One region of the Shewanella sp. YQ_9 genome, then DNA from elsewhere that is predicted to be linked to it. Evidence: riboswitches for the same ligand, from Rfam matches in the RefSeq annotation. Region 1 holds a riboswitch; the other holds the start of a gene.
What was found. A riboswitch is a leader RNA that binds a small molecule or an ion and turns the genes downstream of it on or off. The one in region 1 is predicted to bind thiamine pyrophosphate.
Positions count from the first base shown of each region.

Region 2: it holds a riboswitch for thiamine pyrophosphate, as region 1 does, so the genes downstream of both, ACF8D4_RS10150 (TonB-dependent receptor) here and thiC (phosphomethylpyrimidine synthase ThiC) in region 1, are expected to answer to the same signal.

Region 1 is NZ_JBICJO010000007.1:126,742-134,734, forward strand. It holds gene ACF8D4_RS02355 (hypothetical protein) at 90-320, opposite strand; gene ACF8D4_RS02360 (hypothetical protein) at 411-1,274, shown strand; TPP riboswitch at 1,439-1,538, shown strand; gene thiC (phosphomethylpyrimidine synthase ThiC) at 1,767-3,863, shown strand; gene ACF8D4_RS02370 (bifunctional hydroxymethylpyrimidine kinase/phosphomethylpyrimidine kinase) at 3,865-6,351, shown strand; gene thiS (sulfur carrier protein ThiS) at 6,341-6,541, shown strand; gene ACF8D4_RS02380 (thiazole synthase) at 6,543-7,322, shown strand; gene thiH (2-iminoacetate synthase ThiH) at 7,315-7,993, shown strand, end outside.
Region 2 is NZ_JBICJO010000033.1:152,629-160,621, forward strand. It holds gene ACF8D4_RS10130 (DUF6279 family lipoprotein) at 1-643, opposite strand, end outside; gene ACF8D4_RS10135 (phosphotransferase) at 696-1,790, opposite strand; gene pnuC (nicotinamide riboside transporter PnuC) at 1,787-2,437, opposite strand; gene ACF8D4_RS10145 (hypothetical protein) at 2,441-2,701, opposite strand; gene ACF8D4_RS10150 (TonB-dependent receptor) at 2,765-4,921, opposite strand; TPP riboswitch at 4,977-5,086, opposite strand; gene ACF8D4_RS10155 (YcfL family protein) at 5,232-5,621, opposite strand; gene ACF8D4_RS10160 (PaaI family thioesterase) at 5,639-6,091, opposite strand; gene ACF8D4_RS10165 (PaaI family thioesterase) at 6,088-6,588, opposite strand; gene hinT (purine nucleoside phosphoramidase) at 6,585-6,941, opposite strand; gene ACF8D4_RS10175 (M61 family metallopeptidase) at 7,182-7,993, shown strand, end outside.

The DNA of each region.
Region 1 (7,993 bases):
GTTCAGAGAATTCCGTCAGTCTTATTCGACAAGGGTTTTACTTGTTTTGCTTGAAGCCGTCGATTTGAGCTTGTAGCGTAAATTGCTTTTCAAACAAGGGAATGAACTTTTTGCCGAGGGTTTTCCTCTAACACTGAGTTTACATTCAGCGACGGATAAATCAGCGGCTTATGCCTTATCTTCCAGAAAAGTTTATTGCCAGCCGAGACGAAAGCTCGGCGGCAATGGCAAGCTTGAGCATCAGCATCCCGGGTAGGGATGTAGCCTTTGAGCTTGGTCTGGATGAAATCATTAATCCCTGTTCCTGCCAACCAAGCCATTCTCAATCACATTCGATAGCCCCTTTCTTTGCCCAATCGCCTTTTAGTCAACAGCTTGGGTTTCAACCCCAATGCCTGGCGCAAGTTGGCATGGCTAAAAAAGCAGAGCAGGGGGATGGTGAGGCAAAGGGCAACGCCTTCAGCAGTTGGACTGTAGCGGGAGCCGCGCACTTAGTACTATTGCTGGGGTTATCCTGGTTTTGGCAGCAGGCCGAATGGCAAAGAGTGGTGACTGAGCCTGCCAAACCCAAGGCATTGCAATCCTATCTGTATTTCAGTCAGCCCAGCCCAAAACAGTTAACGCCAGTGCCGGAAGCCTTGGAGGAAGAAGCAATAACCCAGCCCAAGGAAGCGATAGAGGTTCAAAAAGCTGAGCAACAAAAACAGGCCGCCGAAGAGTCAGAGCAAGAGACTGAACAAGTGGCTGTTCAGGACCAGAAAGAGCAAAGGATCCCCAAAACTCGGGATCAAAGCGTTAAGCCTATTGCTAGAGTCATTGAAGAAACGAAAAATGCAGCCGTACCAGCCCCCGAGCGAGCAAATGACTTTAGACCGCAGCCGGCAGAGCAAGCTCAGCTGGACTTCAGTTCAAACGCATTAAAGTCTGCCCGAAAAGTATTGCAACACTCTCAACAGCAGGCGCTGCAGCAGTTATCACAGCAATATGCGGATAAGGCCACGGAACGCAAGAGCCTCAGTGAAATGGATGGGGAGATGGAAGTGCTTTGGGTCAATGACGCCGATGATTTCAATAAAGTGGCCAGTCTGGATCTGCCGCTCGACCCTAACCGTATCGTCAAGGATGGTGATACCTGCTATCGAGTCGTCAAGGTGCCGACTCCACTCAATCCCTATGCCGAAAACTTGGGTTTCCCATTTAAATGCGGTCAGACAGAAATGGAAAAAGCGCTCAAGGAGGCGGTGGCCAGCCGTCTAAAGCGGCTTGGTAAGTGAGTTTTGCAATCAATTTATTTGATTTTAAATAAATTTATTTTTCAACTTTTGAAATTATTTTAATTTAATTCAAACAATTAAGCTATGATTTTAAGTGATTCAATCCTGTGGCTCGTTTTGTCATTGGGCTTGTTTCCCGCTTCGGCTTGTGCTTATACTCGGCAGCAATCTTGTCGGAGTGCCCTCTGGGCTGAGACCGTTTATTCGGGATCCGTTGAACCTGATCAGGCTAGCACCTGCGAAGGAAACAAGCATTCAGCTGCAGCATTACCGCAGCCACTGCGAGCAAAAATCTATGCCAAAGGCTTTAAAGAGCCGAGGCGATATCTGGCTTCTCAAGCGGACATTGAACTGACCTGAAACCACGAGGTCAGTCTGCCAACACCGCCGGAGGAGGACTCCAAATCAAGGAGTTTAACCAGTCAGCTTGCGCCGCTTATTATTCAACTCTCCTGACAAGCAATTTCATTTTCCAAAAGAGTGAGCTTGCTTATGTCAAATCGTCAATCCAATCGTCGTCAAACCCGAGAGGCCGCCCAGGCCTTTATCGATAACCTTAAACCCTTGCAGCATCCCAATTCACAGAAGCTGTTTGTTCAGGGCTCCCGGGCCGATATTCAGGTAGCCATGCGCCAAATCAGGCAGACAGACACCCGAATACCAACCCAAGATGGCAGCGAGCAATTTGAACCCAATCCCGCTGTACGTGTTTATGATTGTGCCGGCCCTTATTCAGATCCCAACGCGGGTATCAATGTGCGCCAGGGTCTGGATAAATTGCGCCAGGGCTGGATCTTAGAGCGTGATGATACGCAAGAGCTGACTTCGGTCAGCTCCAGTTTTACCCAGCAGCGGCTGGCGGATGAAGGGCTGGATCATCTGAGATTCGACGCTTTGCCCAAACCGCGCCGGGCCAAGCCGGGTAAGCGGGTGACCCAATTGCATTACGCCCGCGCCGGCATTATCACTCCTGAAATGGAATATATCGCCATTCGTGAAAATATGGCCCGGGCCAACGAAGCGCTTGCCAAAGATCCGCAGCTGGCCCGCAAGGCCAAAGGAGAAGCCTTTGGTGCTATAGTTGCCACGCCGATAACCCCTGAGTTTGTCCGCAGCGAAGTGGCCCGTGGCCGCGCCATTATTCCCGCCAACATCAACCATCCGGAAGCCGAGCCTATGATTATCGGCCGTAACTTTTTGGTGAAGGTCAACGCCAATATCGGCAATTCGGCGGTGACCTCTTCCATCGAGGAAGAGGTGGAAAAACTGGTGTGGGCCACCCGTTGGGGCGCAGATACGGTAATGGATCTGTCCACCGGCCGTTATATCCACGAAACCCGCGAATGGATAGTACGCAACTCGCCTGTGCCCATAGGTACTGTGCCCATCTATCAGGCGCTGGAAAAGGTCAACGGTATTGCCGAAGATCTCAGCTGGGAAGTGTTTCGCGACACCCTGATAGAGCAGGCCGAACAAGGGGTGGATTACTTCACCATTCATGCCGGGGTATTGCTGCGCTATGTGCCCATGACAGCCAATCGGGTGACAGGTATGGTATCCCGTGGCGGCTCCATTATGGCCAAGTGGTGCCTGAGCCATCATAAGGAAAACTTCCTCTACAGCCATTTCCGCGACATCTGTGAGCTTTGCGCCGCCTATGATGTTTCTCTGTCGCTCGGTGACGGCATGCGCCCCGGCTCGATTGCCGATGCCAACGACGAGGCTCAGTTTGCCGAGCTGGAAACCTTGGGTGAGCTGGTGAAAATCGCCTGGGAATACGATGTGCAGACCATTATCGAAGGGCCGGGCCATATTCCTATGCAGCTGATCAAAGAGAATATGGACAAGCAGCTTGAGTACTGTGATGAGGCCCCTTTCTACACCTTGGGGCCCCAGACCACGGATATTGCGCCCGGCTATGATCATTTCACCTCTGGCATAGGCGCGGCGATGATTGCCTGGTACGGCTGCGCCATGCTTTGTTACGTGACCCCCAAGGAGCATCTGGGCTTACCCAACAAAGAAGACGTTAAACAAGGGCTTATTGCATACAAAATTGCGGCGCATGCCGCCGATGTCGCCAAGGGACATCCTGGTGCCCAGCTGCGCGACAATGCGTTGTCCAAGGCCAGATTCGAGTTTCGCTGGGAAGATCAATACAACCTGGGGTTGGATCCCGATACCGCCCGGGCGTTCCATGATGAATCCCTGCCTCAGGAGTCTGCCAAGGTGGCGCATTTTTGCTCCATGTGCGGCCCCAAATTCTGCTCGATGAAAATCACCCAAGATGTACGCGACTATGCTGCGTCTCTGGCTGCATCCTTGTCTGCATCTCAGCTAGCTTCAGGGGAGGCGTCAGAGCCAGACTCGGCAGAGCGACAAACCGAGCCAGTGCAGGCTGAAGAACTGACGGCACAGCCGCTGGAAGTACTGGATGCCGAGGCGGGGATGGCGCGGATGTCGGCGCAGTTCAAGGCCAGTGGCAGCGCCCTGTATCATCCGGCTACGGCAAGCGAAAAGTCTTTGTCCGAGTCCAAGCCCAAGTCCAATCCCGAGCCAGAGGCTACACGCTATGAAGAGGAAGCCTGAAATGGCGGCTGATAAAAGGCCGATAGTCTGGAGCATAGCCGGCTCAGACAGTGGCGGCGGCGCCGGGATCCAGGCCGATCTGGCCACCTTCAGTAATCTTGGCTGTCATGGTTGCTCTGTTATCACCACTTTGACCGCCCAAAGCAGTGTGGCGGTGACGCTAACCGAGGCGGTGAGCGAGGAGATGTTGCTGGCGCAGCTCAATGCTCTGCTCGGTGACTTGCCGCCCAAGGCGATAAAAATCGGCTTGCTCGCCAATCAAGCGCAGTTGCAGCTGCTTTGTGACTGGTTGGCTCGGCACCTACCTGATGTTCCTTTGGTGGTCGACCCCGTCATGGTGGCCAGTTGCGGCGATGCACTCTCAAAGAGCACTGCAACGGGCGCAGCGCGGCTCGATTACCGGCCGCTGGCGGCGCTCGCCACTGTACTGACCCCCAATATTCACGAGCTGGCGTTGCTGAGTCGCAGCGATATTCATGACTTTTCTTCCTGGCAAGATGCGGCAACTTGCCTGGCAAACGAACTGCCTTGCCATCTCTTGGCCAAGGGCGGGGATTTCGAGGCGGGGATCGCGCGCGGTCTGGCAGAAGACTTATTGCTTTTTAAAGACTTGCCTCACAGCTCCGGGTTGCATCAACGGCAGGGGTTTGTGTTGGCGAGCCCAAGACAAGCATCCAGCAACAACCATGGCAGCGGTTGCACGCTATCCAGTGCCATAGCGGCATTTTTGGCCCACGACTGGATCTTGCCCGATGCCCTGATCCTGGCCAAGGCCTATATCAATGGCGCTTTGGCGCAGAGTTATCGGGTAGGCCGTGGTCCCGGCCCCTTAGGTCGCCCCGGGGCTTGTCTGGCCGCCGAGCTTATGCCTGTCATCTGGCCGCTGGAGGATTATCCTTGGGGCAACCCAGCCCAGGTGCTTGGCGCCCCTTGGCTTGCAGCGCCAACCTCTGCTGATGCCGTTAGTGCTGAAGGCTTCAAAACGCTGCCCCATAATTTGGGTATCTACCCGGTCGTGGCCGATGTCGAATTGCTGGAAGTCTTACTCAAGGCAGGCTGCCGCACCATTCAATTGCGTCTCAAGGGGGAAGTACAGCCCGGTTCGAGCGCCGAGCAGGCGATCATTCGCGCCATCGCGCTCGGGCGCCAATATCAGGCGCGGGTCTTTATCAATGATCACTGGCAACAGGCCATTGCCCACGGCGCCTTTGGTGTGCATTTGGGCCAGGAGGATCTCAGCCAGGCATCCCTTGAGGCCATCCAAGGGGCGGGTATGGCGCTGGGGTTATCCAGTCATGGTTATTTCGAGGCGCTGCTTGCATTGCGCCACAGGCCCAGTTATCTGGCCCTCGGACATATCTTTGCCACCACGACCAAAGTAATGCCATCTCTGCCCCAGGGACTGGCGCGCCTTGGCGCCTACAGCGAAACTTTCGGCTCCTTGCTGCCGACGGTCGCCATAGGCGGCATTGACGAGCATAACCTTGATGCCGTCAAGCATACCGGTGTGGCCAATGTCGCCGTGGTGCGGGCCATTACCGAGGCCGCCGAGCCGGTAACGGCCTTCAGGCGCCTGACACAAAGCTGGTTAGGGCGAGCAGCCGCTATTGCAAGTGGGATTAGCTATGCTCAACAAAATACTGGAGTTCAGGGCAGTGCCGGGCTGAGCGATCGCGACTTTATCCGTTACGGCAGCCAGTTGCTGCTGCCCAGAGTCTCAGAAGCGGGGCAGCTCGCCTTACGGGCAAAGACGGTCGCTATAGTGGGGCTCGGAGGCCTTGGCCATCATCTGGCGCACTCTTTGGCCGCCGCCGGTGTAGGGCGTCTCATTCTTATCGATCCCGATATTGTCGAGCTGGGTAATCTGCCGAGGCAACTGCTCTACAACGAGCAGGATATCGGCCGTTTGAAGGTCGACGTGGCCAAGGAAAAGCTGGCGCGCGATTATCCAAACTGCCTGATTGAGATTGAGCCCGAACTGTTTGGCCCCAAGAGCGCGGAGCTTATTCGCGAGGCGTCGCTGGTATTGGATGCCAGCGATAATTTCCTTTGCCGTCATAACCTTAATCAAGCCTGTGTGAAGCTGGGCAAAGAGTTGATTGCGGCGGCGATCAGCGCCGATTCCGGCCTGCTGTGTCATACCGCCCCTTGGCTTAACCCCGAGGCGGGCTGTTATGAATGCCTGTTCCCGCGAGACAGCACAGGCTCGGGGCGCTGCCGCGACATGGGGGTGCTGGGTCCTGCGGTGCAAACCCTGGCAGCGATGCAGTCGCTGGCAGCCATCAATACTCTGCTTGGAGAGCGCAGCACCCTGGGACGGCTCATCAGCTTGGATTGCCGAACTTTAAGCGTGCGTGAGGCTGCGCTTTGCGCCGACCCAGCATGTCCTTGCTGTCAAACCCACACTCAGGCTGGAAATCAAACCGAAGCTCAATTTATGACAGGGCGCCCTGAGCTTAGCCGTGAGGAGAATCGTGATGCAAATTAAGATAAACAATCAAGTCAAAGAGTTGCCTGAAGCTATGACGCTGTTACAGCTGCTCGAGTGGTGTGAGATAGCGCCTGGAAGCGTGGCGCTGGTGCGTAATGGCGCCGTAGTGCCCAGATCTCAGTGGCCAATGCTTGAATGTCAAAGCGGAGACAGTCTCGAGCTGTTTTCCGCCGTAGCCGGAGGTTGATATGTTGCAAATTGGCGAGTTTGAATTTCAATCCAGGCTATTTGGCGGCACCGGCAAGTTTGCATCGGCAGAGCTGATGCAACGCTCGCTCGTGGCCAGTGGCGCCGAGTTGGTTACTGTGGCGATGAAGCGGCTCGATTTTAACCAGGGTAGTGATGAATTGCTGGCACCGCTCAAAGAGCGCGGCGTGCAGCTGCTGCCCAATACATCCGGGGCCCGCAATGCCAGGGAGGCAATTTTTGCCGCCGAGCTGGCACGGGAGATGCTGGGCACCCAACTATTGAAGCTGGAGATCCACCCGGATCCCCGTTATCTATTGCCGGATCCGGTAGAAACACTGGAAGCGGCCCGGGTCTTGTGCAGCGAAGGTTTTACCGTACTGCCTTATGTACATGCCGATCCCGTGCTGTGCTTGCGCCTCGAAGAGGTAGGCTGCGCCGCCGTGATGCCGCTTGGCAGTCCCATAGGTTCCAATCAGGGGCTGGCCACAGAACCCTTTTTGAAGATCATCATAGAGCAGGCCAATGTGCCTGTGGTGGTGGATGCCGGGATCGGCGCGCCGTCTCAGGCGATGCGGGCGATGGAGTTGGGCGCCGATGCCGTGCTGGTTAATACTGCCATCGCCTCCAGCTTGGATCCCGTGACCATGGCGGGCTGCTTCAAAGATGCGGTGCGCGCCGGGCGAGCGGCCTATCTTGCCGGACTCGGGGCCATCAGCAATCGGGCCCAAAACACCAGTCCGCTGACCGGGTTTCTCAATTTGGGAGAAAACCATGGCTGATTTTCTTGAGCGTTTTACCGCTATCGACAGAGATCTACTGCGCCTTGCTATTGCCAGTGTCAGCGCCGCCGATGTTGAGCGCTGTATGGCGCGGCCCGAGACGATAGCGCACAATCCCTCGGCCTTGCCCATTCTTTTGTCACCGGCGGCCCGGGAATTTCTCGAGCCTATGGCGCAGCTCTCTGCTTCGCTCACCCGCAAGAAGTTCGGCGCCAACATAGGTCTCTATGCGCCGCTCTATGTTTCCAATCTATGCGCCAATGATTGCGACTACTGCGGTTTCAGCATGAGCAATAAAATTCGCCGCAAGACCCTAAGCCAGGCCGAACTGGATGCTGAAATTGCCATTCTCAAGCAGCGCGGCTTTGATTCTGTGTTGCTGGTTTCCGGCGAACATGAAACCAAGGTAGGGCTGGATTATTTTGCCCAGGCGCTTTTGAGGCTCAAGAAGGACTTCAGCTATCTGGCGATTGAAGTGCAGCCCCTCGCCGAAGCGGGCTATCGGCGCCTTGTTGATGAGGGACTGGATGCCGTGATGGTATATCAGGAGACCTATCAGCCCGCCACCTATGACCGCCATCATCTCAGAGGCAATAAAAAGGACTTTGGTTTCAGGCTCAATACACCGGACAGGGCCGCCAGGGCCGGGGTCGACAAGATAGGCCTGGGGG
Region 2 (7,993 bases), on a different contig from region 1:
GCGCCAACAAGTCAGAATCACTGCGTTGCAGCAAGGCTTGTTTGAACTGCCGGAGCCACTCGTGACGATACTCGAGCCACATATCCAAGGTCGCCAGTCGGCGGCTGTTGTGCTCATGGATCAGGGCCTTTTGCTGCTCACTCAAACGCCCCAGCCAATCGGCAAACAGCTCCTCCAGCCGTTCATCCGCATCTTTAATCAGTTGTTCCTGGTTCTTGTCCTTGTATTCATCCACCAGCTCCTGCTCATCGGCCTCCAGTTTGGCAATCACCTGGGCGACCTGCTTGTCACTCAAAGAAGCGATAAGGGGCAAAAGATCGTCAAACACCTGGGCAAACAGCCGAAACCAGTGATCTCTTGCCATATCCACATGATGGCGCCAACTCTGTGGCGTTAAAGTGCCATCGGCAAGCTCGGTTTGCAGCGTTTTTAACTGGGCACTGTATCTGGGTAACTCCTGGCTGCGATGCCAGGCGAGAAAAGGGTCGAGAATGGCGTCAAACGCCTGCTCCTGTTGCCGGTCGAGAGTGACATAATCTTCCAGCTGCCACTCTATGGCCCAATCGAGGAAATAATAGCTGACCTTGGTGGAGCAGGCACTGAGCGCAATAAGCAACGCCAGGGCAATAACAATGCGTTTCATCCATTAAATACTTTAAGTTGGCTTAGGCCAGGCGACAGCTTCCCTGCCTGACTCATTGATGCTTTACAAGATGCCAGAAGTCATCAAACCAGTCGAGATAAGACTGCTGCTGATTGTCCCAGGCCATCTGCAAGGCCCAGCAGCAGGCAAACAGCCAGTAGACATCGACGGCTGCAGCCACCGCCAGGTGGGTATCGCCGGTTAAATGCGGATGCTGCTCAAGATAGTGATAGATGAGCCACTGTTGCCCCTCGGCGCTCAGTTGATGGGATGACAGCACCCCGGCCAACTCAAACAGCGGATGGGAAGCGCAGGCGTATTCGAAATCGACGCACTTGAGTCCATCCTCGGCCAGCAACAGGTTATGAGGATTGAGATCCCTGTGACAATACTGAGGCCTCAGCAGACAGGCCTCCAGCCGAGTGTTGCACTGCTCGAATAACCCTTGGGCCGAGTGAAGTTGCATGAGCCGCTGTTGCCAGCTTGAAGGCTGCACCCGGCTCAGTGCCATGCCATCGAGCCGCTCCAGATAGATGCGCCACTGCTCGGCAACACTGATTTCGAGCTTGGGGGCCGGCAAGGCCCTCAGCCCCAGCAGCAACTCCAGCAGTAAGGCCTGAGGTGATTTGCCTTGCTTGGCTCCCAATACAGCGCCTGAGCCAAATTCATGTTTAGGCTCATGTCTAGGCTCATGTTTAGAATCATGTTTACGCTCAGGCAGGCCAGAGAGGCTTTTTGAGCTAACATAGGCTTTTTGAGCCGCGCTTGCGATCTCGGCCGCACCTTTGGACGCGAGTAACTGCTGCCAGTTGGCTTGCGGCGCTTGTTCGATAAAGCGGCTCAGATATAACCCCTTGTCAGCGCTGACCCAAATCAGTCCTGGTGCCAGGTTCGCCTTCTCGGCAACCCGCCAACATGCCAGTTCGTTGTTTCTATCGCAGATACGGTCTGAGCCCGGGGAATTGGCTCTCAGCACCAATGACTCGCTACCGGCCTGCAAGAGCCAGTTTTGGTTGCTTAGCCCAAGGGTGAGCGGCTTGGCCCCCTCAAGCGGCCACAACTGTAGCCGCTTGAGGGCGGCGTTGAGCTCACAGCTCAAACCTTCGCCCAGACTGGCCTCAAGTTCTGTCAGCGGTTTGCCTTTCATGCGGCGCCGCTTTCAAGCTGTGAGGAGTCGCGACCGCGGGACTCCTGGGCTCTGGCGCGCCAGATAAAGTATCCGGCTACCGCCATCCCCACGTAGAGCACAAACAAGAGTGAGGTCAACATCAAGCCCTTGCTTAAATAGAGATAGATGGACACCAGATCGATAACCACCCAATAGAGCCAGTTTTCCAGCACCTTGCGCGCCACCAGAAAAGTCGTCATCACAGCAAAACAGCTGGTTGCCGCATCCAGGTAGGGAAAGGCTGCCTGAGTGAAAGTCGCCATCATATGACCGACAAACAGAGACACCAACCCAGTCAACAAAATCAGTACCAGGTGCCGCTGCCAGGGCCAGGAGGTCACGGCCACTCCTTGATGGTTTTCCCCACCCCGGCGCCAGAGCCAGTATCCGTACAGCGCCATCGCCATGTAATAGACGTTGAGCACTGACTCCATCAGCAGAGCGACTTTCCAGAACAGCACAGTGTAGATGGCGGTGCTGGCAAAGGCTGCCGCCCAACACCAGATATTGGCTTTCATGGCCAGCAGCAGATAGGCCAAGGCCAATACCACGGCTACCGCTTCCCAGGCGCCCATGCCCTGGGCCTGAGAGCCGGCCTCGGCGAGCCAGTGCCAGAATTCACTCATGGGTTATTCCCTGTGGCCCAAGTTCAGCTCACCGCCGATAAATTTACAGACAAACACCGCCTTGCCAAATTTCTCGTGCGCTGCCTGCATCTCAGTGGCCAGCATGGCCATCACCTCGGCATAATCACCGCACACCTGAGTCGCCATGGCATTGGTGGTTCTCTCTATGTTGGCATAACTGTCCAGGCGCTTGATAAACCATTGAATAGGCTCCAGATACTCATCGTGGAGCGGATACATGCTGATTTCGGCAGTTAACTTCATTTTACATCTCCTGTAATGAACCGGGGCGCTGCAACACGCCCCGGCCGACAACGGCTTATGCCATCAGATAAATTTGACCTTGAAGGTCACACCAATCTGGCGTGGGTCCCCGTAGCGGATATATTGTTTCTCGGCCCAGTCCTGATCCGGCTCATTGCCGAAGTAGAAACCGCGCACGCCGTATTTTTCATCAAACAGGTTGCGGCCCCAGAGGTAAACCGACCACTTGTCTGCCTCATAGCCCAGCTTGGCGTTGACCACTTGATAGTCTTCAGAGCGGGAGTCATTGCTGTCTGAATAGTAGAACGCACTCTTGCCACTGCTGTTGAGGTTGGCAAACCAGCCCATGTCATTGCGCCAGGTCATGCCGAGACTATAGGTCCATCTCGGCGAGTGGGCCAGTTCCCGGCCGCTGAGATCCACAGGGTTGCCATATTTATCCTGATACAGGTAATCACCGTATTCTGTCTGCAGATACCCAAGACTGGTGTAGAACTGCAGTGAATCTGTGGGATACCAGTTGGCTTCCAGCTCGGCGCCATAGTTATTGGAGCTGCCGGCGTTTTCGGTGAACAGAATAAAGCGCTGGGGATCGACAGGATCCTGCAGCGAGGCCGCTACCTGCTGATCTTCCCTGTCCATAAAGAACAGTGCCAGACGAGTATCCAGCAAGCCATCGGCCCAACTGGATTTCAGCCCCAGTTCATAGTTGTAGAGGATTTCGGTATCGAACTCTTTCTTGTCGGCCAGCTCCTGGGGCAACGTCATATTGAAACCACCGGCCTTGTAGCCCCTGGCTATCCGAACATAGGCTTCATGGTGTTCAGCCAGTGCCTTGGACAGGGCAATATGGCCGCCCCACATGTTTTCCGATGGGCTAAAGGCATCACCATTGCTGTCGCTGTAGTCACTCTCACGTCGCTCGAGACGAGCACCGATAGACAGGCTGTAACCCGCTCCCAGATCTGAGTCCAACTGGGCAAACACCGCATAGTTACTGGCGCTGTAGCGGGAAGTCAGCACTTCATCCGGCCAGCTGTTGTATTCAGAGTAGAGATCATTGTCCTCATCGAGATCCATAAAATAGAGCCCGGCCAGCCAGTCTGTGCTGCCGCCGAAAATCCGCCCGGCCTCGTTGGAGCTGAATCTGAACTCCTGTGACAGAGTACGGCGCTCGCCGCGTTTATCCCAGGTGTAATCGTACTCACAGGGTGCGCCGCCGCACTCTTTCCCGGCCCAGTAATCCGGGTTGGCCCAGTCACCGTCGTAACCGTGGTGATGATCTGTTGCGGCATAGCTTGACAGGGACACCAGCTCAAAAGCCTCAAAGCCGGTATAATTCAGCTTGAGACTGGAGCCCGTGGTGCGCTGCTTGTCGACGCCCGGCGCATCGGTAATGGTATCGAAGCCGTTATTGTCCAGGGTCCAGGCATCATAACCATTGTCAAAATCGGCGTGCAGTAGAGTGAAGTCCGCCTGCAACTTGTCGGTGGCGTACCAGCGCAGCTTGATACGGCCGCTGAATTCATCACGCTCATTGGTATCGTCACGGCCCAGATACAGGTTGTCACGATAACCGTTCTGCTTGTGTTGCTGCAGCGCCACACGATAGAGCAACTTGCCGGAATCAGTCACTGGGCCGGAACTGAAGCCGCTGAAGGTTTGCAGATTATCATTACCGAGCGAGACTTCGGCGCCGTGCTCGAACACGTCTGTGGGATCATTGCTCTTGAGATAGATAAGACCGGCCAGGGCATTGGCGCCATAGCGGGTACCCTGGGGGCCGCGCAGCACTTCAAACTGCTGCAGGTCGTACAGGCTGGAAACGCTGCCCAGCCCGGAGAGATCGATATCATCGATAATAAAGCCCACAGAGGAGTTGGGCGCTCCCTGGTATTGCTCCTGCTCACCTACGCCGCGGATCTGGAAGTATCTTGGCCGGGAGCTGGCACCTGACCAGTTGAAGTTGGCGACGTTACCCAGCATGTCTTCGAAATGCTCGGCGCCTTGATCTTCAATGCGCTGCTCGTCGATAACAGTCACGCTGGAGGGCATCTTCTCCAGCGTCAGGCCACGAAAGTCGCCGCTGACGACTATCACTTCCATGGCTTGTTGCTCATCTTGATTTTCAACACCGGGATTATCGGCGGCATGAACGGGTGCCCACAGCAACATCTGAATGGTGCTGGCAAGCAGAGTAGGTACGGTAAACTTGGACATAGGACCTCAAATATTCACAGTTTGAGATCCGGCAATAAGAAAGCGAGTTGAAAGTGCACGAATTGTGGCCCATTCCTACGCCGGTACTAGCCGGATCAGGTTCTAAGGGTTCGTCATACGACATCTCAGTCAACCGCAATGCGGTAAACACCCCTTGGCGCGGGCCAGTATACACGAGTTACCAACAAAAGTGAGCCAGGTTGCCAAATTGTACCCGAGGGCATAAAAAAACCGCCCATTCCAATACTCCCGTGTTGAGCATTCAACGGGAGTATTGGCTCGGGCGGCAGTGGTGCCGAGGTTTCAACTATTAGTTTGAAAAGGCCTCGCGCACATAGATCTCAAAACGGCTGGCGGTCGGATTCGGCGCCACGGCGCTCACCTGCAACTGCTGTTTACCATGCAGCTTGACCGACTTCCAGGACACACCTTCATCATCCAGGGTATAGCCGCTGGCATCATACCAGGTGAACTTGTAATGAATGCGCATATCGGTAGCGACCTTGCTGCTGATGGTGGCTGTGCCTCTGAGCAAGCCGCCCTCGCCTCTGGCCATAAGATCACCCACACTCACAGAGCGGGCAAAGCTGCTGTTGTCTGCGCGGCTTTCACCGGTCGAGCTGGCATACACCCCGGCCGTATGGTTGGCGCAGCCTGCCAGAGCCAGCAGGGTTGCTGCTATTACCAAGACTTTTTTCATCTGCCAATCCCTTATTCTCAATCAATCAAAAAGTGCGCCCTGGCCGTTGCAATCAACTGTTTGCGGTTGGTTTGCCAGCAGTCGATATTGACATTGGCCACTCGCCGCCCCTGACGGGTTATTCGGCACTCGGCGAAACTGTCCTTATGATAACCGGCGCGTAAGTAGTCGATGGAAAAATCAACCACCTTGGGCACCTTACTGGTTTGCATAAACACCATAAGCTGGATGATGGCCGACATCTCCATAAACCCGGCTATCACGCCACCGTGAATGGCCGGCAGTACCGGGTTACCTATGTTGTCATCTTTGGCCGGCAGACGAAACACCAGTTCATCGCCAAACCTGTCCACCTGCATGCCGATAAAGCGAGCATAGGGAACATGCTCAAGCAAGTGACTGAAATCATTGGTTTCTGTCACTTTAGCAACTATGCTTTTTACATCCATGGATGCCTTGGGATCTGTCATTTTGTTTCCTCACCCATCAGTGCCTTGCGGAAAGTATCCCCTATCATTTCAGGACTTATCCGCATAAAGGAGCCAACCGCATGGGCGATGGGGTCGTCTATGCTGTCCTGATAGGCGATGGCCCGGGTGAACGCGACGCTGGATGACAACTTATAACACTCGGCAAAACCATACACCGGCTTGTGGGGCTCGGCAGGCTTCATATAGTCGACCCGCAGATCCAGAGTTGGCGAGATCTCCAGCGAACCATATTTGTCCTTGATGGCACAAACCACGGCGCAACCACTGGCAGTATCCATCAATGTGGTGATAACCCCACCATGAATAACTCCGGTTTCAGGGTAACCCACCAGCTCGGTGCTGTAAGGCAACTCTATCAGTACATGGTGCTCACTGGCCTCATGCACCTTGAGCCCGAGACGGCGGCACTGGGCCAACTGGTTGACGAAACGGGTAGCCAGAGTCGTCAGCGGGAAAAACTCCGGATTCACTTTCATGACGCTGAACTCACCATAGGCCCCAAGGCTTTACCGCCAAGCAGATGCATGTGGATATGAAACACTTCCTGGCCGCCATGTTCATTACAGTTAATGATTAAACGATAACCGTCCTCGGCGATCCCGGCCTCGGCGGCTAGCTTGGCAGCCACAGTCACCATACGGCCTATGGCCTGCTCATCCGAGGCCTTGGCGTCATTGACTGTGGGGATCAGATGATTGGGCACTATCAGTACATGGGTGGGCGCCTTGGGATTGATATCCCGAAAGGCGGTTACCAGTTCGTCCTGATACAGAATGTCCGTGGGAATTTCACGGCGGATAATTTTGCTGAATATGGTTTCTTCGGCCATTTTGCCACTCTCCGGTGTATCGGTTCAGGCTCGGCCCAAGGGCCAAACCTCTGTGTTCTTGGCAGTATAATACCATTCGGCCCGGAGATGTAATTGGCCACGGCGATTTGAACCTCAAGCCATTTAAAACTCGGCAGCAATTGCCGCAGCCTGGCTTTTTTGGCAGCATTGTCGCCATGCTCAGCCGGATAGCACTCAATTTGGCTCCCGGCACTCGCCAACGATTCATACGGATATCAGATGATCAGTTATCAGATTTGCCCCATAGATCCCCACGCTCACCTGTTCGAGGTCAAAATCACCATTCAGGCACCGGCTCCGAAACAGGAACTTTGGTTGCCATCCTGGATCCCGGGCAGCTACATGGTTCGCGATTTTTGTCGCAATATCATAGATATTAAAGCCTTTGATGAGCTGGAGCGTCCGCTCAGCATTACTCAGCTTGACAAGCAGCGCTGGCTGATAGATTCCAATGCCGAATCGCTGCAATTGCGCTACTCGGTTTATGCCTGGGATATGTCGGTGCGCAGCGCCCACCTGGATCAGACCCACGGCTTTTTCAACGGCAGCAGCGTCTTTTTGGCGGTGGCCGGCAAAGAGCTTGAGCCGCTGGAGCTGGAAATTCTGCCCCCGGAGGAGGAAGCCAACTGGCAGCTGGCAACAACCCTGAGTCGAATCGAGGGTGAAGAGTGGCAGTTCGGCCGTTTCAGCGCCGCCAACTATGATGAGCTTATCGACCATCCGGTGGAGATGGGCACCTTTACCCACGGCAGCTTTGAGGCCTGTGGCGTGCGCCATGATGTGATACTGACCGGGCGTCACCGCTGCCACATGCCCAGACTGCTTGACGATCTCAAGGCTATTTGCGAGAGCCAGATCCGCCTCTTCGGTGAAGCGCCGTTTGAGCGCTACCTGTTTATGACCCAGGTATTAGGCAATGGCTTTGGAGGACTGGAACACAGAGCCTCCACCGCCCTGCACTGCTCCCGTAAGGATCTGCCGCTGAGTATGGAGATGCCGGTCAACAAGGATTACCGCACTTATCTGTCGCT